Armatimonas rosea: one gene and its partner. The protein of the gene in region 1 binds, or shares a complex with, the protein of each later gene. Links are inferred from orthologs where the notes say so. Each region holds a gene or a part of one and is shown in the gene's direction. Other genes may lie near its edges.

Region 1 (8,050 bases):
TCTGGAGGTCTCGGTCGATGCGGTCGGGATCAAGGCGACCACCAACGAGGGCCTGGGCTTTGTGGGCCGCCGCGAGGGGATCTGCGCCCACGCGGTCGCCCTGCTGTGTGCAGAGTCTCACTAAGTTACCAGGAGGATTTTTCGCCTTCTTAACCGAAACTTATTCGTGGAGGTTATTCACTATGCAAGTTCAGGTACGCGGCAAAGGAGTCGTCATTACTGATGCTCTGCGGGCCTACGCAGACAAGAAAGTCAACAAGCTCTCCAAGCACTTCGCAGCGCTCCATGCGGCGACGGTCACCCAGAGTATCTCGGGGAAAGAGCACCGTGTGGAGGTCCAGCTCGAAGGCGATGGAATCCTACTCCGGGGAGAAGATCGCGCCGAGGACATGTATGTCGCGATCGATCGTGTGGTAGACAAGCTCGAGCGCCGCATGTCCAAGTACAAGGAGCGTCACAAGTGGCACCACCGCGGCGCCCACCACGACCACGACTCTCCCCGTCGCATGGCTGTGGGCGACGACACCGACGAGCCTGAGGACACCGACGAAGGTAAAGTTCTGCGACGCAAGCGATTTGCGATTAAACCTCTCACAGAGCTTGAGGCGGTCGCCCAGATGGAGCTCCTCTCCCACGATTTCTTTGTCTTTGAGAACGCGGACACAAATCAAGTAAGCGTCCTCTATAGACGAGCCGATGGAAATTACGGTATCCTAGAGCCCGAACGATAACAAAACGAAGCGGCCCCGGAAGACTCTCCGGGGCCGTTTTTCGGGGAGCTTGATTGTGAAAGTTGGAATTTTGACGGGCGGGGGCGACTGTCCCGGCCTGAACCCGGCGATCCGGGGCGTGGTCTACCGTGGCATGGACTTCGGTTTCGAGTTTGTCGGGATCGAAGAGGGCTGGCGCGGGCTAGTCAAGGGAATCTACCGCCCCTTGGGCCTCAGCGATGTCGAGGAGATTATCTACCAGGGCGGCACCATGCTCGGCTCGTCGCGCACCAACCCCTTCAAAAAGGGCGGTGAGAAGGACCTGGAAGCGGTCCTAAGCAATATCAAAGAGGCCAAGTTCGATGCCATCGTCGCCCTGGGGGGTGAGGACACGCTCGGGGTTGCCGCGAAGCTCTACTCCCAGTACGGGGTCCCAACAGTCGGCGTGCCCAAGACCATGGACAACGACCTCTCCGGCACGGACTTCACCTTCGGGTTCGACACCGCCGCTGCCGTGGGCCTCGATGCCATCGACCGCCTGCGCGACACCGCGCGCTCGCACCGCCGTGTGATGGTGCTCGAGGTGATGGGCCGCCACGCAGGCTGGGTGGCCTGGTATGTCGGTGTGGCCGGTGGCGCAGACTGGGTGACCCTTCCTGAGGAGCCGCTCGATGTCGATGCGATGGTAGCCCACCTCAACGCGGTCCGCGCTCGTGGCAAGAAGTACGGCCTCGTGGTCTGCTCCGAGGGCACCGAGCTCCCTGCGCTCTCCGGCGAGGAGAAGGCGGTCGATGACTTCGGCCATGTCAAGCTTTCGGACCGCAGTGTGGGTGAGTTTGTCGCCAGCACGATCACCGAGAAGACCGGCTGGGAGAGCCGCCACGCCGTGGTCGGCCATGTCCACCGCGGAGGTGCCCCCACCCTCTTCGACCGTGTGCTGGGCATGCGTGTCGGGATCAAGGCCGCCGAGCTGGTGCGCGACAAGCAGTTCGGCCAGATGGCCGCACTGGTCGGCACCGAGGTCAAGGGAGTCGATATTGTCGGCGCCACCTCCGTGCTCAAGGTTGTCCCGCCGCAGCTTGTCGAGCTGATGAAGACGACCTTTAAGTAGTTCGTTTAGATCGTCCCCGTTTGTATCGCCCCCGTTGGAGGGTTAATCGCCCCCGTTGGAGGGGGGCGTCTCGCTGTCGTCGCAGGCTCCGACACGAAGGGCTTCGCCCATGGGCGCGAAGCGCCCTTTGTGTCCGAGGCACGAGGACAGCAAGACGCCCCCTTCCATGGGGGCGAGACGCCCCCGTTCATGGGAGCGATACAAAGGGGAGCGAGAGAATTCCATGCGCCTCTCAGCCGTCCCGTCCCTCGCCCTCCTTGCCTTCCTGAGCCTAGCCATGCCTGAAGCCCACGCCCAAGCCCCCACGGTTCCCGCTCCCTTTGAGCTCACCCGCGTCCTGGATATCGAGAAGCGACGCGCGGTCACGGTCGCGGTCGCGCCCTCCGATGTGAGCCTGAGCTGCGAGGTGCTTGTTGTCGGGGGGGGACTGGGTGGAGTCGCGGCCGCGGAGGCCGCCGCCAAGCGGGGCTTCTCGGTGGTGCTGGTCGAGCCCACCCGGATGCTGGGCGGGCAGCTCACCAGCCAGCTCGTGCCCGTCCCCGATGAGAACAGCCATGTCGAGAAAGAGCCCGGCCCCTCCACCAAGACCTACCGCGCCCTCCGCCAGGCTGTCCGCGACTACTACAACGCCCAGCCCGGTGTCAAGCGCGGCGCGGGCAAGAACATCGGCGACTGCTGGGTCAGCCGCGTCTCCGGCCTGCCCACGGTCTGGGAGAAGGCGATCCGAGACCGCCTCGCCCCCTACGAAAAATCCGGCACGATCCGCCGCATTCTCATGCGCCACCAGCTCCGCTCCGTGACACGCTACTCCGGGCAGGAGCGCATCAACTACGCCGATCTCGCCGATCTGGAGACGGGCAAGATCACCCGTGTCGGCTGCCAGTTCCTGCTCGATGCCACCGAGGACGGTGCCGCGCTCGCGCTGGCGGGCTCCCCGTTTCGCCTGGGCCAGGAATCTCTCGCCGAGTTTGGAGAGTCGCTCGCGCCCGAGACCGCCAACCCGAGCTGGGTGCAGAGCTTCACCTACTGCTTCTTGATGGACTGGCAAGCCGCCCCCGGCCCGATCCTCGAAAAACCCGCCGAGTACGACTACTTCAAGTCCTTGGGCGAGTACACCCTCGACTACATCTACCGCGACAAGGCCGAGCCCTACTCGGTGCGCTATAAAGTCCTGGGACGAGTCGAGGCAAACGGCCGCGGCTACTTGCCCTTCTGGACCTACCGCCGCCTGATCGCCGCATCGAGCTTCATGGGCAAGACCTCACCGGTCGGGGACCTCGCGCTTATCAACTGGCGCGGCAACGACTTCCACGAGGAGAGCTATCTCGACAAGCCCGTGGACGAGCAAGTGCGGATTTTAGAGCGTGGCCTAAACTTTGCCAAGGGCTTTGCCTACTGGCTCCAGACCGAGTGCCCCCGTGACGAAGACCCCACCAAGCTCGGCTACCCAGAAATGCAGGTGCCCGCCGACGGCTGGGCGATCCACCCCTATATCCGCGAGTCGCGCCGCCTGCAAGCCCGCACGACTCTCACCCAGAACCACCTGCGCTCCCCCGATCCCGCCGCCAAGTGGGGCACGGTCTTCCCCGACACGGTCGGCTGCGCGCTCTACGCCATGGACATCCACCCCAGCAAGGGCGAGCCCCCCTTGCTCTCCGTCGCGCTCCCCTACCATCTCCCGCTCGGAGCGTTTCTCCCGGCATCGGGGCCGACCAATATCCTCCCCGCCGCCAAGAACTTCGGTGCTAGCCGCCTCGCCCTCGCATCGGCGCGGATGCACCCCACGGAGTTCCTCGCCGGAGAGATCGCCGGCTCCCTGGCCGCCTTCTGTCTGGAGAAAAACCTGCGCGACCCCAGCGCCGTCCACGACTCCCCCGCACTCCTCGCCGAGTTCCAAGCCCGCCTCAAGGCCCAGGGGGTGATGCTCCGCTGGGACGAAATCCTGGCCCCGTGAATGAGCACCTTCCCCCTCCTTACAGACTCATTCGGGACCGGACACCACGGTGACTATCTCAGAGATCTCGCGGATCGCGTTGGGATCGTTGTCGAGTGTTTTCTCTTTGCAACACCTCCCAACACGAGAGAGGACGAGACCGTACACAAGCAAGTTGCCCTTCAAGGCATGGAGGAACGTTTCAAGCGAAACGAGGAGTATTTCACCAACCTGAGGCACAAAATATTCACTGACCCAGGCAGTTTTCCATACCCAATTGATCCGAACATACTCGGTCCAGACAGTCGTTATTCCATCAAATACAATAACAAGGGAACATCAGAGCTTGTCAGCATAGACGACTTTATCCGCGAATACACCTATGCGTTTCTGGAACCTCCCTACAGCATTCGTTGCCAGAGTGCTGAGGAAGCAAATACGATTTGTTCACAAACATTGACACGGTTGTTCAGTGACCTCTCCGAGTTTACCATTCGGAAATGGTCTACTGACTGGTCCAACTACTTCGATTCCGGCAACGAGTGGTGGGGCGCATTTCTCTGGACACTAGTTTCTAATGATGGTAATGGATGGTGGGTTGGAGCCTCTGCCACGGATTAATGACATCGTGACGAGTCGCAGAGCTTTACACACTCAACCAGGATATTGCCCTTCAGCTCCAGAAATAACCCTCCATGACAGTTGATCTACGAAGCGATACGGTAACCCGCCCCACCCCGGCGATGCGCGAGGCGATGCTCCGTGCCGAGGTCGGGGACGATGTATGGGGCGACGATCCTACCGTCTTGGAGCTACAAGACGCGCTGGCGCTCTCCGCGGGAAAAGAAGCCGGGCTGTTTCTGCCGACCGGAACCCAGAGCAACCTCGCGGCCCTGATGGCGCACTGTGAGCGCGGCGATGAGTACCTTGTCGGGCAGCTCGCCCATACCTACAAGTACGAGGGCGGTGGCGCGGCGGTGCTGGGCTCGATTGTCCCCCAGCCGATTGAGAATGAGCCCGATGGCTCGCTCCCGCTGGAGAAGCTCGCTGCGGCGATCAAGCACTATGGGCCAGGTCTGGGCGCGCACTTCGCCCGCACAAGGCTCCTGGCGCTGGAGAACACCTTCAACGGCCAAGTGCTCCCCCGTGGCTACCTGCAAGCGGCGACCGAGCTGGCGCACCACCGCGGACTGGCGACGCACCTCGACGGCGCACGGGTCTTCAATGCCGTGGTCGCGCAGGGCAGCACGCTCGCGGAGGCTTGTGAGGGCTTTGACTCGGTCTCGATCTGCCTCTCCAAGGGGCTCGGTGCCCCCGTGGGCTCGGTGCTGGTGGGCTCCAAGCCGCTGATTGAAAAAGCCTACCGCTGGCGGAAAGTGCTGGGCGGCGGGATGCGCCAGTCGGGGTTTCTCGCCGCTGCCGGGCTCTATGCGCTGGAGCACCATATAGAGCGCCTCGCCGACGACCACACCAACGCGGCGCGGCTCGCGGCGGGGCTCGCCGACACTCCCCACGTGACCGTGCTGGGCCACGCCACCAACATGGTCTTCGCCCGCTTCCCCGACGAGCACTGCGCCCCCCTCCAAGCTTTCCTCAATGAGCGCGGCCTGCTGGCGCTCATCACCCCCGAGTCCCGCTTTGTCACCCACCTCGATGTCGATGCCGAGGGAATCGCACGCTTTATCAACGCTATCAAGGACTATTTTGCATGAAAAACTCGCTCGCTCTCGTGCTGGTACTCGCCGCAGCCAGCCAAGCCCACGCCGAGATTGGCTACAGGGTCCAGCCCCAGCCCGACACCAGCCAGCTCGCCATCACCGTGACCATTCCCACGCGCGCCGCCGAGACTCTGGTGCAGATGCCGAACTGGTCGCCGGGGCACTACATGCTCCAGAACAACGGCGCACGGGTCAAGGATCTTGTCGCAACAGATAGAGACAACAAGCCCCTTGAGGTGACAGCGGTCGATGACCATACCTGGAAGATCCCAAGCGCAGGGACAAAGCAAGTGACGCTCCGTTACTCCGCGCCGCTGGAGTTTCAAAACGGCATCGGGCACTACAGCGGACCCACAACCTACCTCTACGTGGTCGGGCGCACCCAAGAGCGCTGTAAGCTGACCCTGGAGACGCCCAAGGACTGGAAGGTGGCTGTCGGGCTGGACGGCAACGGCCCCAGCTACAAAACTGACTCCTACGATACCCTCGCCGATAACCCCGTGACCCTGGGGAGCTACTACGAGGAGACCTACAAGGTCGCGGGTAAGCAGCACATCATCGCCCTACGCGGTGCCGCGGCAGACAAGATCGACAAGAAGCTCCTGCGCGAGACCTGTGAGACAGTCTCCAAGATCGAGACGGAGTTCATGGGCGGCGCTCCCTACGGAAAGTATGTCTGGCACTTCACGGTCCGAAGCGCGGGCATGGGGGGCTCGGGGCTGGAGCACCTGAGCAGCACGGAGATCAGCCTCGGCTCGGGGTTCTCCCGGCGCACGGCGAGCCTGCTAGCTCATGAGTTCTTCCACCTCTGGAATGTCAAGCGCGTCCGCAGCCAGGTGCTCGGCCCCTTCGACTACACCCAGCTCCCCAAGACCGGGGCCCTCTGGTGGCTGGAGGGCACGACCGACTACTTCTCCACGATGCTCCTGGGCCGCTTTGGCTGGACACCCGAGCAAGAGCTCTACAACGAGATCGCCAGCAATGTCCGCCGCCAGCGCCGCTCCCCCGCCCGCCTCACCGTCTCCCCCAACGAGTCCAGCGCCCGTGTCGGCGAGACCAACAACGGGCGCGGCAATAGCAATGGCTTCGGGCTGAGCTACTACGACGATGGCTTCGTGGTGGGGCTCTGCCTGGACCTGGAGCTCCTGGCAAAGACCAACGGAAAGCGGAGCCTCGACGATGTCGAGTTCGCGCTCTGGAAAAAGTGCCGCAACAACCAGCCGGGCTTTGTGGAGGACGAGATTCGCAAGCAACTGATCGTCGCCGGCGGCGAGTCGTTTGGCCCGCTCTACGACAAGCTGGTCCTCTCCCCCGGCGAGCTTCCGGTCGAGCAAGCCCTCTCCTATGTCGGCCTAGAGCTTGCCGAGCGGGGCGAGATTCGCTCGGTCGCCACGCCCTCCGAGGAGCAGCTGCGCCTGCGCAAGCTCTGGCTGGCGAAGAAACGCTAGCCGTCAAATACGGCGGGGGTTACGGCGGGGGTTGAAATCCCCGCCTACGGATTAGGGAGCGTCCCGAGGACGCGGAGAAGCTACGGATCCCCGCGTCCTCGGGACGCTCTTTTCTCTGTGCCGGGGATTTCCAATCCCCGGCATAACTCCCTCTTAACATAAACCTCTTGGTTATGACCGACAATAGGGGCAATGATAAGAGAAACAAAACCAACACGAAGCGCGTTCGTGATCCTTCTGATGACAGGAGGCCTGCTGACGGGGTGCCAGCAAGTTACTGCCCCCCAAGAGAGCCTGCGGATTGTGGCAGGCAGCGAGAACAAGAGCCTAGAGCCACTCGTGCAGCGCTTTGCACGCGAGAACCAGGTCACGATCCAGCTGGAGTACAAGGGCTCGGTCGAGATCATGCGGCAGCTGGAGAGCGGCGGGGGCGACGCCGATGCGGTCTGGCCCGCGCAGTCGCTCTGGACCAGCCTGGGAGATACCCAGAGGCGCGTCAAAGACGCACAGAGCATCTACTGGTCCCCTGTGGGGCTTGCGGTGAAAGAGAGTGTGGCCCAGAGGTTGGGCTGGAACGATAAGAAGACGGTCTCGACCGAGGAAATACGTAAGGCGGCCCAGGCGGGTCGCCTTCGTTTTTTAATGACCTCCGCCACCCAGAGCAACAGCGGTGCCGCCGCCTACCTCGCCTTTCTCTCCGCCTTTGCCGGAAAGCCCCAGGTGCTGAGCGAGACGGACCTGCAAAAGCCCACGGTACAGAAAAATGTCGCCTCCCTGCTCGGCGGTGTCAATCGGTCGTCGGGGAGCTCGGGCTGGCTGACGGAGCTCTTTGTGAGCCGCTACGACGACTACGATGCGATGTTCAACTACGAGGTGATGGCGACCGAGGCCAGTGCCAAGCTCGCCGCGCAAGGCCGGGAGAGGCTCACCGTGATCTACCCCTCGGACGGGGTCGCGATCGCAGATGCTCCGCTGGGCTATGTGGAGCACGGACAGCCCGCCAGCAAGCGCCAAGCCTTCGACAAGCTCCAGCGCTGGCTCCTCTCCCCCCAGATTCAGCAAGAGCTCGCCGCGACCGGGCGCCGCACCGGCCCCATCGGCGATGCCTTTCCCTCCCAGCTCCGCCTGCC
Region 2 (5,678 bases), on another replicon or contig:
CACGAGAGCGACACCGGCTCTCCTGAGGTTCAGATTGCCCTGATGTCGGCGCGTATCACGCAGCTGACCGAGCACCTGAAGGTCAACAAGAAAGACCACCACTCCCGCCGTGGAATGTTCCTGCTGATTGGCCGCCGCAAGCGAATGCTGGCCTATCTTGCCAAGACCGATATCGAGCGCTACCGCAGCCTCTGCCAGCGACTCGGAATCCGCACAAAAATTTAAGGGCCGCGAGAGCGACCCGAGCATAGAGGGCGCACCGCGAGAGACATGCGGCGCGCCCTTTGTGCATTCCTGCCCTTATTGGGCACCTACCGCCCCTCATCGGGCAAATCTAGCGTTATTGCGTTGTAAGAAAAGAGTAATAAATTTATGTCAGTGCAGTCTGTAGAGTTCACGCTCCCCGACGGGCGCGTGGTCTCCATCGAGACGGGAAAGCTGGCCAAGCAGGCCAATGGCTCCGTCGTCGTCAAAATTGGCGATACCTATGTCCTCGCAACCGCCACCATGGGCAACGATCCCAAGAGTGGCATCGACTTCTTCCCCCTCACCTGCGACTTCGAAGAACGGAAGTATGCAGTCGGTAAGATCCCCGGTGGCTTTGTCAAGCGCGGCGGTCGCCCCTCCGAGAAAGCCATCCTCACCTGCCGCCTGATCGACCGTCCCCTGCGCCCCCTGTTCGACAAGAACATGCGCAACGAGACCCAGGTGATCGTCATGCCTCTCTCCGTCGAGATGGAGAACCTCCCCGATGTCTACGCCGTTTTGGGCGCATCGGCAGCGCTCCATGTCTCCGATATCCCCTGGGCCGGGCCGATTGGCTGTGTGCGCGTGGGAATGGACGCCGACGGTGGGTTTCTGATCAACCCGAGCCAGGACGCCATTGCAACCAGTGATCTGGACCTGGTGGTTGCCGGAACCGCGCAGGCCATCCTGATGGTCGAGGCCGGTGCCAACATGGTCTCCGAGGCCAAGATGCTCGAGGCCTTCGATGTGGCCCATGAGGTCATCAAGACCCAGTGTGCCGCCATTGAGAAGCTGCGCGAGCTTGCGGGCAAGCCCAAGCGCGAGATCAAGCTCCACGAGTACAACAAGGAGATCCTTGATGTCATCCGTGAGCGCTTCTCCGCCGAGCTGCGTGCCGGCCTGCAGGACCCCGACAAGGCGAGCCGTGAGGCGGGTCTGACCCTGCTGATCAACGGCGTGGTCGAGAAGCTCACCCCCGAGTTCCCCGACAAGATCGCCGACCTGAAGGAGCTCGCCGATAAGGTGGTCAAGGAGCAGCTGCGCGACCTGATCATCACCGAGGGCAAGCGCCCCGATGGCCGTGGTACCACCGATATCCGCCAGATCGACTGCGAAGTGGGTCTCCTGCCCCGTGTCCATGGAACGGGCCTCTTCACCCGCGGCCAGACCCAGGTGCTCACCGCCCTGACCCTTGGCTCGCCCGGCGATGCCCAGATGGTGGATACGCTCGAAGAAGACGGCGAGAAGAAGTACATGCACTTCTACAACTTCCCGCCCTACTCCGTGGGTGAGGCCCGCTCCCTACGTGGCCCCGGTCGGCGTGAGATCGGCCACGGCGCCCTCGCCGAGCGCGCCCTGGTTCCCGTCCTCCCCGAGGCGAAGGACTGGCCCTACACCATGCTCCTGACCTCCGATGTCATGGAGTCCAATGGCTCGACGTCGATGGCCTCGACCTGTGGCTCGACCCTGGCGCTGATGGATGCCGGTGTCCCGATCAAGGCACCTGTCGCGGGAATCGCGATGGGCCTGATCAACGAGGGCGATAAGTTCGCGGTTCTGACCGATATCCAGGGCATGGAGGACTTCTCCGGCGACATGGACTTCAAGGTCGCCGGAACCGCCGATGGCATCACGGCCCTCCAGCTCGACACCAAGATCCAGGGCATCCCGCGCCCGGTCTTTGTCGATGCCTTTGAGCAGGCCCGTGTCGCGCGCCTCTACATCCTCAATAAGATCACCGAGGCGATCCCCGAGTCCCGCACCACGGCAAGCCAGTACGCGCCGCGGATCATCACCGTGCAGATCGACCCCGAGCAGATCGGCATGATTATCGGACCGGGTGGCAAGACCATCAAGAAGATCACCGCCGACACGGGTGCCAAGATCGATATCGAGCAGAGCGGCCTGGTGCACATCACCGCCACCGACGGTATCTCCGGCGATGCGGCGCGCGCCATTATCGAGGGGATGACCAAGACCCTCAGCCCCGGCGAGATCTACGACGGTGAGGTGGTGCGCTTCCTCCAGTTCGGTGCGTTTGTCGCGCTACCGGGTGGCAAGGACGCGCTCGTGCACGTGAGCCAGCTCTCCGACCCGCCCCCGAGCCGCCCCGAGGAGAACCTCAAGATCGGCGACACGATCCGGGTGCGCATCACCGAGATCGACAGCCAGGGCCGTGTGAATGCAACCGCACGCGATCTGGACACCCCGTTCGACCCCGCCAACCCCGAGCCGGGCCGACCGCCCCGTGGCCCACGCCCCGGTGGTGATCGTGGCGGCGACCGCGGTGGACGCGGCGGCGATCGCGGTGGAGACCGTGGTGGCTTCCGTGGCGGCGACCGCGACCGTGGCCCCCGCTCCGGCGGCGACCGTGACCGTGGCCCGCGCCGTGAGGACGTCACTTCGGCGTCTCCTGCCCTCGACCCTGTGGTCGAGCCGGTGGAGGAAGACGGCGACGATCTCCCGAAGGCTCGCTTCCGCCCCCGCCGCTGATCGTAACACGGGCGGCTAAAGCGGCCCGCCGGGTACCCTCTGGGTGGTCGGCAAGACCCCTGAAGGGGCCTGCGCCCTCCTCCCCGACCTTGGGAGGAGGGCATTTCTGTTATTTTTGCCCCCTCTCGCCAAACCGACCGAGAGGGGGTATTATTTTCCTATGAAATCGCTCCTCTGCGCCGCGCTGCTTGGCGCTCTTGCTCTTCCGGTCTCCGCCCAGTCCAATCCCCGCTTCAGTGCGAGCGCGGGCTCCTTTTTCCCGGGAGGCAAGGCCGGCGACCGCTACTCCAACACGAGCTTTACCTACCAGCCGCGGCTCAAGGCTCTCAGCCTAGGGCTGCCCGTCTCCACGACCTACTATCTCGACACCACGCGGCGCAAGCTGACCACCGGCACGGGGACCTCTGCCGTCACGACCACGCAGTGGATGCAGGGCTTTGGTGTCCTGCTACGGGCACACGTTCTCCCGGTGAATGCTAAGGGGCTCTATGAGACACTTGGTGTCGGCATCTACCAGCGCCACTTCTCCGATGGCACCACCAGCACGACCGGCTACGGCCCGGGAGGGAAGATCGGGCTCGGCTACCAGGTGAACTCGATGTTTGTTGAGGCCGACTACACCGCCGTGGCCCGGATCAAGGGCAACAACCAGAGCGGGTTTGGTATGCGGGTCGGGGTTCGGTTCTAGGTTTCCAGCGCCGCGAGAAGCCTCTCCGGCGCATCCACAAAGAGCGCGAGCTGGGTAATCTGCTTCTGCTTACCCAGCAGCCCTTTCACCGCGACGGGCTCTGAGAAGGTCAACAGGAGCTTGGGCTCGTCGCCGAAGGCTGCCCGAAGCACGGTTTTGTCGTCGGGCATTGCCTTGATCGGCGCGACGGAGGCGAGCTGGGCACGGGGAATCTCCGCGGTCCAGAGTAGGCTGTAGCGAAAGACGAGGCTGTTTGCGGTCACGACCACGGGGCGCAGGCGGGCTGCTTGGTACGCGGCGGCCAGCCAGACGAGCGTGTAGGCATGGAGTCCACTGAAGACCCAGCCTGCTGCGGGACGCCACTGCCGCAGCAGGAAGTGCACCACCAGCCCCTCCACCACCGTGACAAAGCCCAAGGCAAAGAGTAGCCCCCCGAGACCGCTTTTCTCCGTGTAGGAAAACTCGCTTGCCGCCAGGGTGCGACGAACCCGCGGCCCGACCAGCGCGTAGTACCCCACCACCAGCTCCAGCCCCACGATCCGAAGCCAGCGCTCCGGGATTGCCTCCAGGCGTAAGAGAGGATCGTCGATCCCGCCCGCCGTCTTGAAGCGCCGCGCCGCTGCGCTGAGTTTCTGCCAGAGGAGAGCAAAGACCGCAACCTCGGCCGCAATCCCCACCCAGAGCACCACCGGTCCCAGGTGCGGCGCACGCGCCAGTAAGACCGCCGCCACCAGCGAGCCGGTCGTGGCAACCGGCGCAGCCTCTAGGAGAGCGCGCTTCTCGGGGCGTAGCACGAGCGCATAGAAGACCAGTGGGAGCACCAGAACCAGATCGGCGAGCACGGCATAGGGAACCAAGCGCGTGTGCGAGAGCGCCGCAGAGTGTGCGACAATCCCCTCCACCACCAAGATGGCGACGGCAAGCGTGGCAAAGACGGGAAGACGGCGGGGTTTGGTTAGGGTCATCATGGCCTACAGTCTCTCCTATTCTACCGACTCCTGGCTTTCCCTAGAGAAAATAAACGTAGCGTCATATTAAGACAGTATGATATATTGCACACATCCCCAACGAATTCTCCACGGGGACCTCCTCTCGAAACCTACCACGCCTCTTCACGCGTACCTTTTTGCTTCACATAGGAAACTCCTATCATGAATTTGGCTGTTCGCCGTCCTCGCGGCTTTACGTTGATCGAGCTTCTTGTTGTTATTGCGATCATTGCAATCCTTGCAGCGATCCTCTTCCCCGTCTTTGCCCAGGCACGTGAGAAAGCGCGCGCCACGAGCTGCCTCTCCAACCAGAAGCAGATCGGGCTTGCGTTTATGCAGTACATCCAGGACTACGACGAGGCCATGCCTCTTGCCGTGGGCTCGACCACCGTCGGGGCGGCTACCGTGGCGACCAACTGGGCCGTGGACTTGATCGGGGGGACCAATGTCTCCACCGCCATCGTCCCCGCCGGCACCACCGCAGCTGGCCTCCTCTCCCCCTACATGAAGAACAACCAGATCGTCGTCTGCCCGTCGGCATCGGTGCGCGCCTCGACCACCTCCGCCGCGATCTCCTACCTCTACAACGACCTCGCTGTCGCCCAGTCCCAGGCCACGTTTACGGCGGTCGCGCAGACCATCGTGATGAGTGAGAGTAGCAGCGCCTCCGGTGCGATGGTAGGGGCAGCATCCCCGCTCCGCCTCGGTGTCGGCCATGCGGTGGTGCGTGCGATCTCCTACACCAGTGGAACCGCGCCCGCCGCCATCCCCACGACCCTCAATGTGGTCCCGGCCACCCAGCCGGTGACCAGTGTGGTGATGGACCAGGTCAGCCTCACCGATGTCACCCGGCACTCCGGCGGCGGCAACTTCCTCTACGCCGACGGCCACGCAAAGTGGGCCAAGGTGACCACGGGACCGACCGGCATCCCCGCGACGATCTACTTCCCCCCTGCCAATGTCGTCCGCACCAGCGCGATCAACAACGGCGGCGCTACTATAGTCGAGGGAACCAACGAGCCCCAGCCCGGCGGTAACATGCTCGGCTACTCTGGGACGTTCTTTCTCAACTAACCCCACACGATCGGCGACAGTGTAGTCGCCCTTTGTTTTTCACTTTTTCTGCTTCTCCCCCAACTTTTCCCAGGGAGTGTGCTACTACTAGAGCACCACTCTATGGATATACAGGACCTGCCCGAGCCCGACGATGACGCGATCCGCCGCGGCGATCCCGATGCGTTCACGGCCCTCTATATCCGCTA

What was found.
Region 2: HNQ39_RS13630 (region 1) and HNQ39_RS21345 share a complex: the UniProt entries of both Bacillus subtilis proteins name them as parts of the possible RNA degradosome complex. The link is inferred for Armatimonas rosea from one-to-one orthologs.

Annotation. Positions count from the first base shown.
Region 1 is NZ_JACHGW010000002.1:1,238,967-1,247,016, reverse strand. What follows is about bases 1-2,803. They hold HNQ39_RS13630 (ATP-dependent 6-phosphofructokinase), read left to right. Parts: upstream 1-786; coding sequence 787-1,821; downstream 1,822-2,803. Other genes in these bases: HNQ39_RS13625 (FAD-dependent oxidoreductase), read left to right, coding at 2,045-2,803; hpf (ribosome hibernation-promoting factor, HPF/YfiA family), read left to right, coding at 183-731; ispF (2-C-methyl-D-erythritol 2,4-cyclodiphosphate synthase), read left to right, coding at 1-124. In the rest of the region: more of HNQ39_RS13625, read left to right, coding at 2,804-3,775; HNQ39_RS13620 (hypothetical protein), read left to right, coding at 3,776-4,375; ltaE (low-specificity L-threonine aldolase), read left to right, coding at 4,450-5,466; HNQ39_RS13610 (M61 family metallopeptidase), read left to right, coding at 5,463-6,920; HNQ39_RS13605 (VWA domain-containing protein), read left to right, coding at 7,113-8,050. UniProt on the Bacillus subtilis protein: Catalyzes the phosphorylation of D-fructose 6-phosphate to fructose 1,6-bisphosphate by ATP, the first committing step of glycolysis.
Region 2 is NZ_JACHGW010000004.1:386,730-392,407, forward strand. Bases 1-3,055 are described here. They hold HNQ39_RS21345 (polyribonucleotide nucleotidyltransferase), read left to right. Parts: upstream 1-372; coding sequence 373-2,739; downstream 2,740-3,055. Other genes in these bases: rpsO (30S ribosomal protein S15), read left to right, coding at 1-225; HNQ39_RS21350 (outer membrane beta-barrel protein), read left to right, coding at 2,900-3,055. In the rest of the region: more of HNQ39_RS21350, read left to right, coding at 3,056-3,427; HNQ39_RS21355 (hypothetical protein), read right to left, coding at 3,424-4,395; HNQ39_RS30680 (DUF1559 family PulG-like putative transporter), read left to right, coding at 4,579-5,490; HNQ39_RS21365 (RNA polymerase sigma factor), read left to right, coding at 5,593-5,678. UniProt on the Bacillus subtilis protein: Involved in mRNA degradation. Catalyzes the phosphorolysis of single-stranded polyribonucleotides processively in the 3'- to 5'-direction. Necessary for competence development in Bacillus subtilis.